One region of the Paenisporosarcina sp. NPDC076907 genome, then DNA from elsewhere that is predicted to be linked to it. Evidence: riboswitches for the same ligand, from Rfam matches in the RefSeq annotation. Region 1 holds a riboswitch; each other region holds the start of a gene.
What was found. Region 1 has a riboswitch for S-adenosylmethionine ahead of ACQKEV_RS16070 (2,3-diketo-5-methylthiopentyl-1-phosphate enolase). Riboswitches for the same ligand answer to the same signal wherever they lie in the genome.
Positions count from the first base shown of each region.

Region 2: linked by a shared signal. The riboswitch ahead of ACQKEV_RS04595 (methionine ABC transporter ATP-binding protein) and the one ahead of ACQKEV_RS16070 (2,3-diketo-5-methylthiopentyl-1-phosphate enolase) in region 1 are both predicted to bind S-adenosylmethionine.
Region 3: linked by a shared signal. The riboswitch ahead of metK (methionine adenosyltransferase) and the one ahead of ACQKEV_RS16070 (2,3-diketo-5-methylthiopentyl-1-phosphate enolase) in region 1 are both predicted to bind S-adenosylmethionine.
Region 4: linked by a shared signal. The riboswitch ahead of ACQKEV_RS11780 (methionine ABC transporter ATP-binding protein) and the one ahead of ACQKEV_RS16070 (2,3-diketo-5-methylthiopentyl-1-phosphate enolase) in region 1 are both predicted to bind S-adenosylmethionine.

Region 1 covers NZ_JBNNIX010000006.1:110,156-113,559, reverse strand. The annotation lists gene ACQKEV_RS16085 (NUDIX hydrolase) at 1-76, shown strand, start outside; guanidine-I (ykkC/yxkD leader) riboswitch at 465-568, shown strand; gene ACQKEV_RS16080 (DMT family transporter) at 625-960, shown strand; gene ACQKEV_RS16075 (DMT family transporter) at 960-1,274, shown strand; SAM riboswitch class I at 1,427-1,531, shown strand; gene ACQKEV_RS16070 (2,3-diketo-5-methylthiopentyl-1-phosphate enolase) at 1,604-2,815, shown strand; gene ACQKEV_RS16065 (2-hydroxy-3-keto-5-methylthiopentenyl-1-phosphate phosphatase) at 2,812-3,404, shown strand, end outside.
Region 2 covers NZ_JBNNIX010000001.1:941,458-944,861, reverse strand. The annotation lists gene ACQKEV_RS04605 (acyl-CoA dehydrogenase family protein) at 1-1,158, opposite strand, end outside; gene ACQKEV_RS04600 (MerR family transcriptional regulator) at 1,155-1,538, opposite strand; SAM riboswitch class I at 1,789-1,904, shown strand; gene ACQKEV_RS04595 (methionine ABC transporter ATP-binding protein) at 2,049-3,077, shown strand; partial or broken gene ACQKEV_RS04590 (methionine ABC transporter permease) at 3,091-3,404, shown strand, end outside.
Region 3 covers NZ_JBNNIX010000002.1:724,204-727,607, forward strand. The annotation lists gene metK (methionine adenosyltransferase) at 237-1,433, opposite strand; SAM riboswitch class I at 1,633-1,756, opposite strand; gene pckA (phosphoenolpyruvate carboxykinase (ATP)) at 1,955-3,404, shown strand, end outside.
Region 4 covers NZ_JBNNIX010000003.1:49,308-52,711, reverse strand. The annotation lists gene gcvH (glycine cleavage system protein GcvH) at 1-110, shown strand, start outside; gene ACQKEV_RS11790 (toprim domain-containing protein) at 299-640, shown strand; gene ACQKEV_RS11785 (thioredoxin family protein) at 653-961, shown strand; SAM riboswitch class I at 1,024-1,131, shown strand; gene ACQKEV_RS11780 (methionine ABC transporter ATP-binding protein) at 1,310-2,335, shown strand; gene ACQKEV_RS11775 (methionine ABC transporter permease) at 2,328-2,996, shown strand; gene ACQKEV_RS11770 (MetQ/NlpA family ABC transporter substrate-binding protein) at 3,054-3,404, shown strand, end outside.

The DNA of each region.
Region 1 (3,404 bases):
TGACACCCGCTTTGACTCTTTACTTCCTGCTTTTCGAGACATTTTAATTACAAAAGTTTTCAACACTCCATCTTAATCAGGAGTGTTTTTTACATGTCCTTAATGACTTTCACCACTCCGTGAGCTGATAGATACGAAATGGGGATAAGAAGAAAAAGAGTGATCAAGCCAATCATCGTTCCAAGTGGTGAGATCGGAAGAAGGTTCCTTGTAAAAAAATCAAGCAATTGACAGTAGATGATAAAGATAACGATGGACATGACCAAAATAATAATTTTGTTAGTGAAGGACTTCAAAGTGATTCTCCTTTCTTTATACGAAAAAGAATTAATTTAAGTGTTACATTTTTTTCCAATATATACAACCGAATATTTACTATGAGCTCGTCGTTTGACTCATTGTTCCGCATGGTTTATTCTAACCTTGCACAAAATAATTTCATAAAGCGCCATTCTCAAGATGGCGAACAAGTTTTCTAGGGTTCCGCAAACAACCGGTTTGGCCTGGTCCGAGAGAAAACACTTTGCCAATTTGCAAAGCCACACGGAAGGATAAAAGCCTGGGAGATAACGTTTATACGTTCATCTCTCGGGCTTATTTTTATTGGAAAAGGAGTTGGGATTCATGAATAAAGAATGGATGAAAGTGTTGATAGCTGCTGTGTTTGAAGTGTTTTGGGTGATTGGACTGAAGCATGCGGATGATGTGTGGGCTTGGATTGGCACTTTAATTGCGATTGCAATCAGTTTTTATTTGATGATCATGGCAGGGAAAACATTACCCGTAGGAACTGTGTACGCAGTGTTTGTTGGTCTAGGTACAGCAGGTACAGTCATTGCAGACATTCTCTTTTTCGGAGAATCATTTAATATCCCGAAACTGGGTTTGATTGCGCTTCTGTTAATAGGGGTTGTCGGGCTTAAGTTGGTCACAAAAGAACAGGAAGAGGTGTCGTCATAATGGCATGGCTATTCTTAATCATTGCCGGTTTATTTGAAATGACAGGAGTCGCGATGATCAACCAAGTTCATAAAAATCGCTCTTGGAAGTCCATAACCGGATTGTTCGCAAGCTTTATGGCGAGCTTCTTGTTCCTAGCACTTGCTATGGAGACTCTTCCAATGGGAACGGCATACGCAGTGTGGACAGGCATTGGTGCTTCTGGAGGCGCAATTCTAGGTATGATGTTGTACGGGGAACCGAAAACATGGTTGCGCATGCTGTTTATTGCAATCGTGTTGGGAGCGGCTGTTGGATTGAAATTTATTTCTTAAAACTTGTCATGTCTTTCAAAAAACAAACATAGCATAGCTTTGTACAATTGAAATAAGCTGTATATTTCAATTTATTAGAAAATTGTGTTGACAAGTATTTTACACCCTGTCATAATCCAATTTAGATTTTAAAAAATATCATATCTACATTTTTCTTATCAAGAGCAGGTGGAGGGACTAGCCCTATGAAACCCGGCAACCGACTTACACGAGTAAGCACGGTGCTAATTCTTGCAGCAGTAGCTGACAGATAAGAGGATGTTAGTTCAACTACTAACCTCTTCTTTTTTGTGAAGAGGTTTTTTATTTTTTCTGAAGAGGTGAAAACATTGACTGAAGTAATCGCGACTTATTTAGTACATAGCATAGATGATAATTTTGAAAAAAAAGCAGAAGGCATCGCGCTTGGCTTGACTGTGGGATCCTGGACTGATTTGCCACAACTGGAGCAAAAACAACTGAAGAAACATAAAGGGCGCGTTGTATCTGTCGAAAATGTCGGTAGTTCAGATAACCGAACGAAAGGAATCATCCGTATAGCTTACCCGGTAGCCAATTACAGCCCAGACCTGCCAGCTATATTAATAACAACTTTTGGCAAGTTATCATTGGACGGAGAAATTAAGTTACTCGATTTGGAGTTTAGTCCGGAATTAACGGCACACTTTTCAGGACCGAAGTTCGGAACAGAAGGGATTCGCCAACTGACAGGTGTGCAAGGACGACCATTTGTCATGAGTATTTTTAAAGGCATTCTCGGCAAAGATTTGGACTTTTTACTGACACAGCTCGAACACCAAGCACGTGGTGGTGTGGATTTTGTGAAAGATGATGAGATTTTGTTCGAGAACGAGTTGACGCCTTTTGAGCAGCGAATTGTGAGAGGGCGTGAAGTGCTCGAGCATGTTTTCTCAGAGACAGGTCATCGAACACGTTACGCGGTGAATTTGACTGGACGAACATTTGACTTAAGAGACAAAGCAAAACGCGCGACGGAGCTAGGTGCTGATATGTTGCTGTTTAATGTGTACGCATACGGGCTGGACACGCTGCAAAGTTTAGCTGAAGATCCGGAAATCGCAATTCCTATCATGGCTCATCCCGCTGTTTCAGGAGCATTCACGCCATCCAGAAAGTATGGCTTATCCAACCAGCTCGCATTAGGTAAATTATTGCGACTTGCGGGGGCAGATTTCTCGTTGTTCCCTTCGCCATATGGAAGCGTAGCCTTGGAAAAAGGGGAGACACTTCAAATTGCCGATGCACTTCAAGCGCCTGGTTTATTGAAGACAACATTACCAGTACCATCTGCCGGCATTCATCCAGGCATGGTGCCACAACTAATCGAAGACTTCGGGATTAATTCCGTTATCAATGCAGGCGGCGGGGTGCATGGTCATCCAGCAGGTTCTGCCGCTGGAGGCAAAGCATTCAGGCAAGCTGTGGATGCAACGCTTTCAGGGAAGTCCTTATCAGAAGCAGCGCAAGCGAATACTGAACTGCAACAAGCCCTGGAATTGTGGGGTGACAAAGTACGATGACACAACCCGTCATATTTTGTGATTTTGATGGCACCATTACTACGAAAGACAACATCATGGCCATCATGAAAAAATTCGCACCACCTGAATGGGAACCGATAAAAGACCAGATTCTTGGCCAGGAAATATCCATTCAACAAGGCGTAACCCAACTTTTCAATTTGTTATCAACCGACCAAAAAGATGAAATTACACAGTTCGTACTGAATCAAGCACAAATTCGAGAAGGATTTGAAGACTTTGTCGCTTATACGAAAGCGCAACATATTCCACTGTTCATCGTATCTGGAGGCATTGACTTCTTTGTTAAACCACTCGTGAAGGACCAAATAGAAGACGAGCGTATTTACTGTAACGAGGCAGATTTTTCTGGGGAAACCATTACGATTAATTGGCCACATACTTGCGATGAACATTGCTCGAATGGCTGCGGTTGCTGTAAACCTTCCATTATTCGCAAACTGAGTGACGACAACACTTACAAAATCGTCATCGGTGATTCAATCACCGATTTGCAAGCGGCAAAACTAGCAGACAAAGTGATCGCGCGGGACTTCCTCAGCGAAAAGTGTGAGGAACTCAACCTTCC
Region 2 (3,404 bases), on a different contig from region 1:
ATGAATTGCTTGCTCGGCCGTTTCTTTTTTCAAAATAGCAATAAATAACCGATTCAATACGACTTCTTCTTCACTCGCTTCATTCGCAACAACACGATCATACAGCTTGATCAAATCAAATACAGTCATAAGTTCTACTTCCAATTTTGCCGTCAATTTGCCTAACGAATCCTGCACCATCGGGAACTCAACAAGCTTTCGTCCAAAAGCATCTCGTTGATGAGCATATTCAGAAGCCTCATTTAATGCGCGGCGCATGATTCCAAGAGATGCGACAGCATTGCAAATACGCGATAAATTCAATGCTTCCATCATATATTTCAGGCCATTCGCTTTATCACCCACTGCATAAGCCACCGCACCGTCGAATTCCACTTCACCACTCGGCACTGCTCTTACACCTAACTTGTCTTTCAATCTTCGAATGGAAATCCCATTCAACGAACCATCTTCCAGTCGCCATGGAACAGCAAAAAGTGTCAATCCACGTGAACCTTCAGGCGCTCCATCGATTCGTGCAAGAACCATCGCGACCTTTGCCATACCGGCATTCGAGGCAAAATACTTTTCGCCATATAATCGAAAATGATCACCCTCCTGCTCAGCCTTTACCACATTTGCACCAACATCCGATCCACCTTGCCGCTCAGTCAAAAAAGTGGCACCTTCAAACAACTCCATTTCCCCTGTGGCACACACATGCGGTAAGAAACGATCTTTCAATTTTTCATCCGCATAATGGTCGAGCAAGAATGCCGTGGCCATCGTCAAAGTAACGGGACAATAAAAACCCGCTTCTGATTGGGATAATACGTAGCCTTGTGCAAAACTGTACAAATAATTCCCCTTACGATCCAACTCCGGTATCTTCTTGTGCACATAGCCGACTATCCCTGTTTCATAAGTTTCCTGCACGGTCTTTTTGTACCCTTCATTGACCCATACTTCCGAAACATCTTCTCCGTAACGATTGAATTTCACCAAGTTTGGTGCACCTTCACGATCTGTATGGCGAGCCCGTTCATCAATTTCATTCGCTACTTGCTCACCAAACTTAGTCAAAGCCTTATCTGCAAAGTCAAACATGTCAGGTTGCAATCCACTTCTCAAAATATGTTGCAGCGTTTCATCTTCAGAATAAAAATTTCGTCGAATCATTTCACATTCCCCTTTAAATTCGATAATTTTTCCTGGAACTGCCCAAGCAACTCTTCCATTTCAGACTTCATATTCTGCAAATCAAGAATTTTCATATTTATCTCAGCCACCCGTGTCGTGCCATACTCAATCGTCCGCTCCAACTGCTTAGCACCCGTCCGATCATGGTCGAACAACAACACCATTTCTTTAATTTCATCCAGATTAAAACCATACTGTTTTCCGCGGATGATCAACTTAAGTTTCGCGTACTCCTTTGGTCCAAACATCCTAATATTGCTCTCTGTTCGAACAGGTTTCAACAAGCCAAGTTCCTCATAATATCGGATGGTCCGCGTCGTCACCCCAAACTCTTTCGCTACTTCTGCGATGCTCTTCATTCCCACCTCACCGCTTCCCATTTTTACCTATTCTAACATTGACGTTAACGTAAACTTCAAGACTCTTTATGAAAATATTGATTGTTTTTTTCATAAACAATACATCCAATTTTCCCGTCATCCATTCGAGCACGTAAATTCAGTGATTTTTTGAAATGAATAATTATTAAACTATTGCGACTATTAATCACCTAGTTGACAGGCTGAAATATTCAGACTATAGTGAACAACATAATTAAATATGCGTGATTTCTTATCAAGAGATGTGGAGGGCCTGGCCCTATGATACCTCAGCAGCGGGTTTTTACTTCGTGTAAAAATACTGTGCTAATTCCAGCGGACAATTTATTGTTCGATAGATAAGAAGGAGTGTTCGAGCTAATTTTCTGTGGATTTGTGTCCGCATTTTCTTTGCATACGTATGCCTCTTCTGTCTATCGACAGAAGGGGCTTTTTTTATTGCCCATCCTCTTTGATAACGAACATGACATAGAAAGGGGCGACATCCACTTGATTGAATTCCAACAAGTCACGAAATCATTTCAAACCAAAAAGCAAACGGTTGAAGCCTTGAAAGGCATAGACCTCACTGTTGAAAAAGGAGATATCTTCGGGGTGGTTGGCTATAGCGGTGCAGGGAAAAGCACACTCATCCGATTGGTCAATCTGCTCGAACGCCCATCCAGCGGGCAAGTAATAGTTGACGGACAACAACTAACTGCACTGAAGCCTAAACAACTTCGAGCTCAAAAGAAAAAAATCGGCATGATCTTTCAACACTTCAACCTGCTGAATTCCAAAACTGTTTTCGATAACGTTGCCATTCCGCTCGTATTATCAGGCACATCAAAATCAATAATCAAAACGCGTGTTGAAGAATTACTAGACTTCGTAGGGCTTGCAGACAAAGCCAAGAACTATCCCGAGCAGCTATCGGGTGGTCAGAAACAACGGATTGGGATTGCAAGAGCGCTAGCTACAAACCCCTCCATTCTGCTATGTGATGAAGCCACATCAGCACTTGATCCACAAACGACCAGCGCTGTTTTGCAGCTGCTCAAAAAGATTAACCAAGAATATGACATTACGATCCTGCTCATTACACACGAAATGTCCGTCATCCGGGAAATTTGCAACAAAGTAGCGGTCATGGAAGGCGGACGCGTAGTGGAACAAGGTTCCGTTTTTGATGTCTTTGCTTCACCAAAAACGGACATCGCAAAGAATTTTGTTCGGACAGTCATTCACGACGAAATCCCACAAAGCGTTCTTAAAAATGCTGTATTATCAAGCACGCTGCCAATCATTTGGAAAATAAATTTTGTCGGCAACACATCTAGTCAGCCCTTACTTTCGACTATTGCTAAGAAATATGACGTGCACTTAAGTGTTCTTTCAGCAAACATTTCAGAGATCCAGGAGACCCCTTTTGGTAATTTGATTATCGAAGTAACAGGTGAAAAGAGCGAGGTAGAAAAATCTTTCTCCTTTATCAAAGACGAAGGGTTCATCATACAGGAGGTGAAACTGCATGACTGATACATTATGGGGCATGGAAATTACAACCGAACAACTACTGGTTGGCTTTGGCGATACGCTTTACATGGTCGCTATTTCGCTAATTTTTTGGCACTGATTGGTCTCCCACTTGGCATCTTGCTCGTCATTACACGAAAAGGCCATATCTTGGACAATAAATGGATTTTCAACATCTTGAATCCTGTCATTAATATTTTACGTTCCGTGCCTTTTATCATTTTGCTCGTCGCAATCATCCCTCTAACTAGACTGATAATCGGCTCAGCCATCGGTACGAATGCTGCAATCGTACCACTCGTCTTTTACGCAGCACCGTACATTGCACGG
Region 3 (3,404 bases), on a different contig from region 1:
ATAGTAATGACCAGGTGATTGAGCATGGTCATTTTACTATTTTGAAATACAATTTGTTTTATTCCCTGTTCAAATTGATTTGTTCCCGTCCACTGTTAGTTTCTTCCTGTTTGAAAGCAGCTTCTTGCCTCTCATACCGATTTATTCCCATTCGCGACTGATTTATTCCCTTTCAACCAATAACCACCATTAAAAAAGCCATTCAAGGGAATTCCCTCGAATGGCTTTTCCTAGTATTAAACGCCTGCTTTTTCTTTCAAAGTAGCCGCTCTGTCTGTTTTCTCCCATGGAACATCCAAGTCTGTGCGACCGAAGTGTCCATAAGCAGCAGTTTGCTTGTAAATTGGACGACGTAGATCTAACATCTTGATGATTCCAGCTGGACGAAGGTCGAATGACTCGCGAACAATTTCAACAAGTTTCGATTCTTCAACAATACCTGTACCAAATGTATCGATTGCAATTGATACGGGTTGTGCAACACCGATTGCATAAGCAAGTTGAACTTCACAACGGTCAGCAAGTCCTGCTGCAACAATGTTTTTAGCTACATAGCGAGCTGCATATGCTGCTGAACGGTCAACTTTCGTTGCATCTTTACCAGAGAATGCGCCGCCACCGTGACGAGCATATCCACCGTACGTATCAACGATAATTTTGCGTCCTGTTAAACCAGCATCCCCTTGAGGTCCACCAATTACGAAGCGGCCAGTTGGGTTAATGAAGTATTTTGTGTTTTCGTCGATTAATTCTGCAGGAACTACAGGATTGATGACATGTTCTTTCAAGTTGCGTTGAATTTGCTCAAGTGTTACTTCTGGGTGATGTTGAGTAGAAATAACAATTGTGTCAATACGCAAAGGTTTATTGTTTTCATCATATTCAACAGTTACTTGTGTTTTGCCGTCTGGACGTAGGTATGGAAGAATTTCCTCTTTACGTACTAGTGCTAAACGACGAGCTAACTTATGAGCCATACTAATAGGAAGTGGCATTAATTCCGGTGTTTCATTACAAGCAAAACCGAACATTAAACCTTGGTCACCTGCACCGATTGCTTCGATGTCTGAATCTGTCATCGAACCTTCACGCGCTTCAAGTGCTCTGTCAACACCCATAGCGATGTCAGCAGATTGCTCATCGATTGCAGTCAATACTGCAGAAGTCTCTGAGTCAAAACCATATTTTGCACGTGTGTAGCCAATTTCTCGAACTGTTTCACGTACCACTTTTTGAATATCCACATATGCTGAAGTTGTGATTTCACCGGCAACAAGTACTAAACCTGTAGTTACAGTTGTTTCACAAGCAACACGTGCATTTGGATCTTCTGTTAAAATAGCATCTAAAATTGCGTCTGAAATTTGATCGCAAATTTTGTCCGGATGCCCTTCTGTTACTGATTCTGATGTAAATAGACGACGAGTTGTCATTAAAAATTCCTCCTATATCCTTCGAGATTGCTCTCGGAAAATTCAAACGGTACTCATTTCCCATGTCCAGCTTATTCATTCGAATAAAACCTTCCGCCTTTTCGGGCTTCTGCACACGAGGATAAAGGGAGATGTCATAAAAAAAACCCTCTCTCACGTAAAAACATGAGGAAAGGTATTCGTTAATGGGCACCTTTCACTCTTATCATCCAAGGAATACACCTTGCTTCAGGTTCAGCACCTTTGCCAATTACTACTTGGTTCATAACTGCAGGTTGCCGGGTTTCATAGGGCCTGACCCCTCCACCAGCTCGGGATAAGAGTATCCGTTCAGTTTTACATCATAATAAACTAATGATGGGTTGTCAAATATTTTTTTCATTCTATATAAATGTTTGAAAATCAGAAAAAATTTATTAGGCTATTAGTGTAGATTAATAAACGTAATGTGTTATACTAATTTTCGAATAAAGCATAAACCCGTTATAAGGGTAATATACGACAAAGGAAGGTACATATACATGAATTCAGTGAACACGATGAACGAGCTGAACGACTTGTTAAATGGCCAAAACGTGCATGTGCAACTTTCAGTCCCACAACTTGTGGAGAAAGCAACATTACGTGGAGAAGCTGTCTTAACATCAACTGGAGCTGTAAAAGTAGAGACAGGAAAATATACAGGACGTTCTCCTAAAGACAAATATGTTGTTGTGGAAGATATCTCGAAGGACAAGATTGATTGGGGCGCTGTAAACCAACCAATATCATCTGAAATTTTCTCATCTTTATATAAGAAAGTCGTTAATTATTTAAAAACAAAAGAAGAGTTATTCGTCTTCAATGGCTTTGCAGGTGCAGACAAAGAATCTCGTCTTTCCTTGCAAGTGATTAATGAATATGCTTGGCATAACCTTTTTGCACACCAATTATTCATTCGTCCAACACAAGAAGAGTTGGCTACGCATGAAGCTCAATTCACGATTGTATACGCTCCGACATTTAAAGCGGATCCTGCAATCGATGGTACTGGTTCTGAAACGTTTATTATTGTTTCAATGGAAGAACGTATCATTTTAATTGGTGGTACAGAGTATGCAGGTGAAATGAAGAAATCAATTTTCTCTATCATGAACTACTTACTACCTGAGCAAGGCATTCTGCCTATGCACTGTTCTGCAAACGTTGGTGAAAAAGGCGATGTTGCTTTATTCTTCGGATTATCAGGAACTGGTAAGACAACATTATCTGCTGATGCAGATCGCAAATTAATCGGTGATGATGAGCATGGATGGTCAGATAATGGAGTTTTCAATATTGAAGGCGGCTGTTATGCGAAAGCAATCAACTTGACTCGTGAAAATGAACCACAAATTTTCGATGCAATTCGTTTTGGATCGGTATTGGAAAACGTAGTATTAGACCCTGAAACACGTATGCCGGACTATGAAAATATTTCGTTGACTGAAAACACGCGTGCGGCTTACCCATTACAAGCGATTGATAACATTGTTGATCCTTCTGTTGCCGGTCATCCGAAAACCATCATTTTCTTGACTGCTGATGCGTTTGGCGTTTTACCTCCAATCAGTAAGTTGACGAAAGAACAAGCAATGTATCACTTCCTAAGTGGATTTACATCAAAATTAGCTGGTACAGAGCGTGGAATTACATCTCCACAAGCAACATTCTCTACTTGTTTCGGTTCTCCATTCCTTCCCCTTCCTGCAACTGTTTATGCAGAAATGTTGGGTAATAAAATTGACGAACATGATGCTCAAGTCTTCCTAGTTAACACAGGATGGACGGGCGGCGAATATGGAGTAGGCAGCCGTATGAAACTTTCTTATACACGTGCGATGGTTCGTGCAGCGTTGGAAGGTAAATTGGACAACGTTGAAACAGACAAAGGTTCAGTATTCGGTCTAGCGATTCCTAAAGAAGTTCCAGGAGTACCAGCTGACGTATTAA
Region 4 (3,404 bases), on a different contig from region 1:
ATGAATCTCCATATGAAAATGCATGGATGATCGTTGTCGAACCTACAGACTTGTCTGAAGTGGACTCATTAATGACTGCTGAGCAGTACGAAGAAATGACTCAAGAGTAAAATCGTTAGTTGAACGCCGACATTTGTTCGGCGTTTTTTGCATATGTCGATAATAACTGCGAGTTTAAAAAGGAATATTAAAAGTATGGTATTAGTTGTCATAGGGGAAGAGTTGAAACATGATGAACTTTACTTTTAATAATAATTTTTAAATAACCTTTTAAGTCAGTACAGCCAGGAGTGATCCCATGCCAATTGATAAAGTCATACTTGTAGAAGGACGTTCAGACAAACAGAGAATACTGCGGCTTATAGCAGAGCCTATTGAAATCGTCTGTACAAACGGAACGGTAAGCGCTACCCGTCTGGAAGAGTTACTGGCACCTTACGATCAGTTGGAGATCTATGTATTTGTCGATGCTGATAAATCGGGAGAAAAATTACGTGCGCTCATTAAACGTGAATTTCCTGAAGCCCTTCATTTATATACTGAACCAGCCTATCGCGAAGTTGCAACAACCCCGATGAAAGTTCTTGCAACTGTATTACTCGGCGCCAATATCGATGTGAAATCGGAATTTATTGCCTAAAGGATGAATACCATGAAAGAATGGACACGTGCGGAGTGGGAGAATCAGTCCCAAAACGCAGAGGTGACAGCTTATTATTTATATGCACCGATGTGCGGCACTTGTATGGTTGCTTCAAAAATGCTTGAAGTTGTTGAAGAACTGTTACCTGAGGTGGAAATTGGAAAAGCCAATTTAAATTATGTGGAAAGCTTGGCAATTGATCATCAAATCGAAAGCGTTCCGTGCTTACTTATTGCTGAAAACGGCAAAATTATTGAAAAAATCTACGCATTTCAGTCAGTTCCACATCTGTATAATCGATTAAGAAAAAATATTTGACGTAGACTTTTGAACATGATACATTAGCTTTCGTAATAAAAACTTAAAACTTAATATCGTCGCTCTTATAAAGAGAGGTGGAGGGAAGTGCCCTATGAAACCCGGCAACCGTCACAATTTGTGAAATGGTGCCAAATCACTCAAAGTATTTTTGCTTTGAAAGATGAGAGAACGGTCTGACGTATATAATTATGCATTGGTCCCTTCTGCTTGTCTGCGGAAGGGATTTTTATTTTTCACAAGGGCATCTTAACAATGATGTGATTGAATGTGAAAAGACAAAATGCATCTGCGGCCAGCACAATTGTACGATAAACTATTTATCAGATACTCAGAGGTGAAGTGAACATGATTCAATTACAAAATTTATCAAAAAGGTTTGATACAGCTAATGGCCAGCTCATTGCAGTTGATAACGTGAATCTAACCGTTGATACAGGTGAGATCTTTGGCATTATTGGATACAGTGGAGCCGGAAAAAGTACATTGATTCGATTGTTAAATGGCTTGGAAAAACCTACTGCTGGTAGCGTCACTGTGAATGGACAAGAAATTTCATCCAGTTCAGGACAGGCTCTTCGTAGCGCAAGACAAAAAGTAAGTATGATTTTCCAACATTTCAATTTACTATGGTCCCGTACAGTTGAAGAGAATATCTCGTTCCCGCTTGAAATTGCCGGGATCAGCAAAACAAAACGTTCAGAACGAGTGAAAGAATTAATCGAACTTGTTGGATTGACAGGTAGGGAGAAAGCATACCCTTCGCAGTTATCCGGCGGTCAAAAGCAACGGGTAGGAATTGCACGTGCCCTTGCAAACAATCCCGAAGTACTGTTATGTGATGAAGCGACTTCAGCGCTTGACCCAGAAACTACAGATGCCATTTTGGAGCTGTTAGTAGATATCAATAAACGATTAGGATTGACGATTGTTCTGATCACGCATGAGATGCATGTCATCCGTAAAATTTGTCATCGGGTTGCAGTTATGGAAGCTGGAAAAGTAGTTGAAATGGGAAGTGTACTTCAAATATTCCAAGCACCTGAACAACCGATTACAAAACGCTTTGTTGCACAAGTAAATGGTCCGGAATCCGCAAGTCAAACAATTGCACATTTAGTCGAGCAATATCCTTCAGGCAAACTTGTGAAATTAGTTTTTGTCGGAGACAGAACGGAACAACCAATTCTTTCAAGATTAATTAAACAATACCAAGTAGAAGTAAACATTGTTCAAGGAAATATTGCACAAACTCAAAATGGAGCTTATGGAACGTTGTATCTTCAAATCGATGGAAATTCAATCGCAATCGATCAAGCAATCGATTATTTACACGGTCAAGAAGTTCAAACGGAGGTGATTTCACATGATTGAAAACCTTCTACCGAATGTGGACTGGGAAAAAATGTGGGAAGCCACACTTGAAACTTTATATATGACAGCAATGGCTACCGGTCTGACTTTCATTATCGGTTTGGCACTAGGAATACTACTATTTCTTACTAGCCCTCATCAATTATGGGCAAACAAAATAGTCTACTGGTTAACAGGGGCATTCGTAAATATTTTCCGATCGATTCCGTTTATCATTTTAATTATTTTATTGATTCCGTTCACTAAATTTTTACTCGATACGATTCGTGGGGCAAACGCTGCATTACCTGCACTAATTATCGGTGCAGCACCATTCTATGCACGCATGGTACTGATTGCATTACGTGAAATCGATAAAGGGGTAATAGAAGCAGCTCGCTCGATGGGAGCGAAAACTTCTACTATTATATGGAAGGTGCTGCTTCCAGAGTCTTTACCGGCATTAATCTCAGGGCTTACCGTTACTGCTATCGCACTGGTTGGTTATACGGCAATGGCCGGCATAATCGGAGCCGGTGGTCTTGGTAACTTAGCGTTCCTAGATGGCTTCCAACGAAGTCGTGAAGATGTAACAATTGTCTCCACGATTCTAATTTTACTCATTGTCTTCGTCATCCAATGGGTGGGAGATGCGATTACAACAAAAGCAGATAAACGTTAATTTGGTTTCGTCGGGTTTATACTCGATAAAATACACAACAAAAAGGGAGAGACATTCATGAAGAAATTTGTAGCAGGAATTTTATTATCGGCAAGTGTCATTACACTTGCAGCTTGCGGTGGAGATAATTCGTCTTCAGGAGACAGCAAAGAGCTAGTTGTTGGGGCTTCTAACGTACCTCATGCAGAAATCCTAGAACAAGCAAAACCGTTGCTTGAGAAAAAAGGAATCGAACTTAAAATCGAAACTTACCAGGATTACATTTTGCCGAATAAAGATTTAGATGCTGGGGATCTGGATGCAAACTACTTCCAGCACATTCCTTACTTGGAGTCACAAATTGCGGATAATGGATATGATTTCGTCAATGCAGGCGGTATTCATATCGAGCCAATAGGCGTATACTCG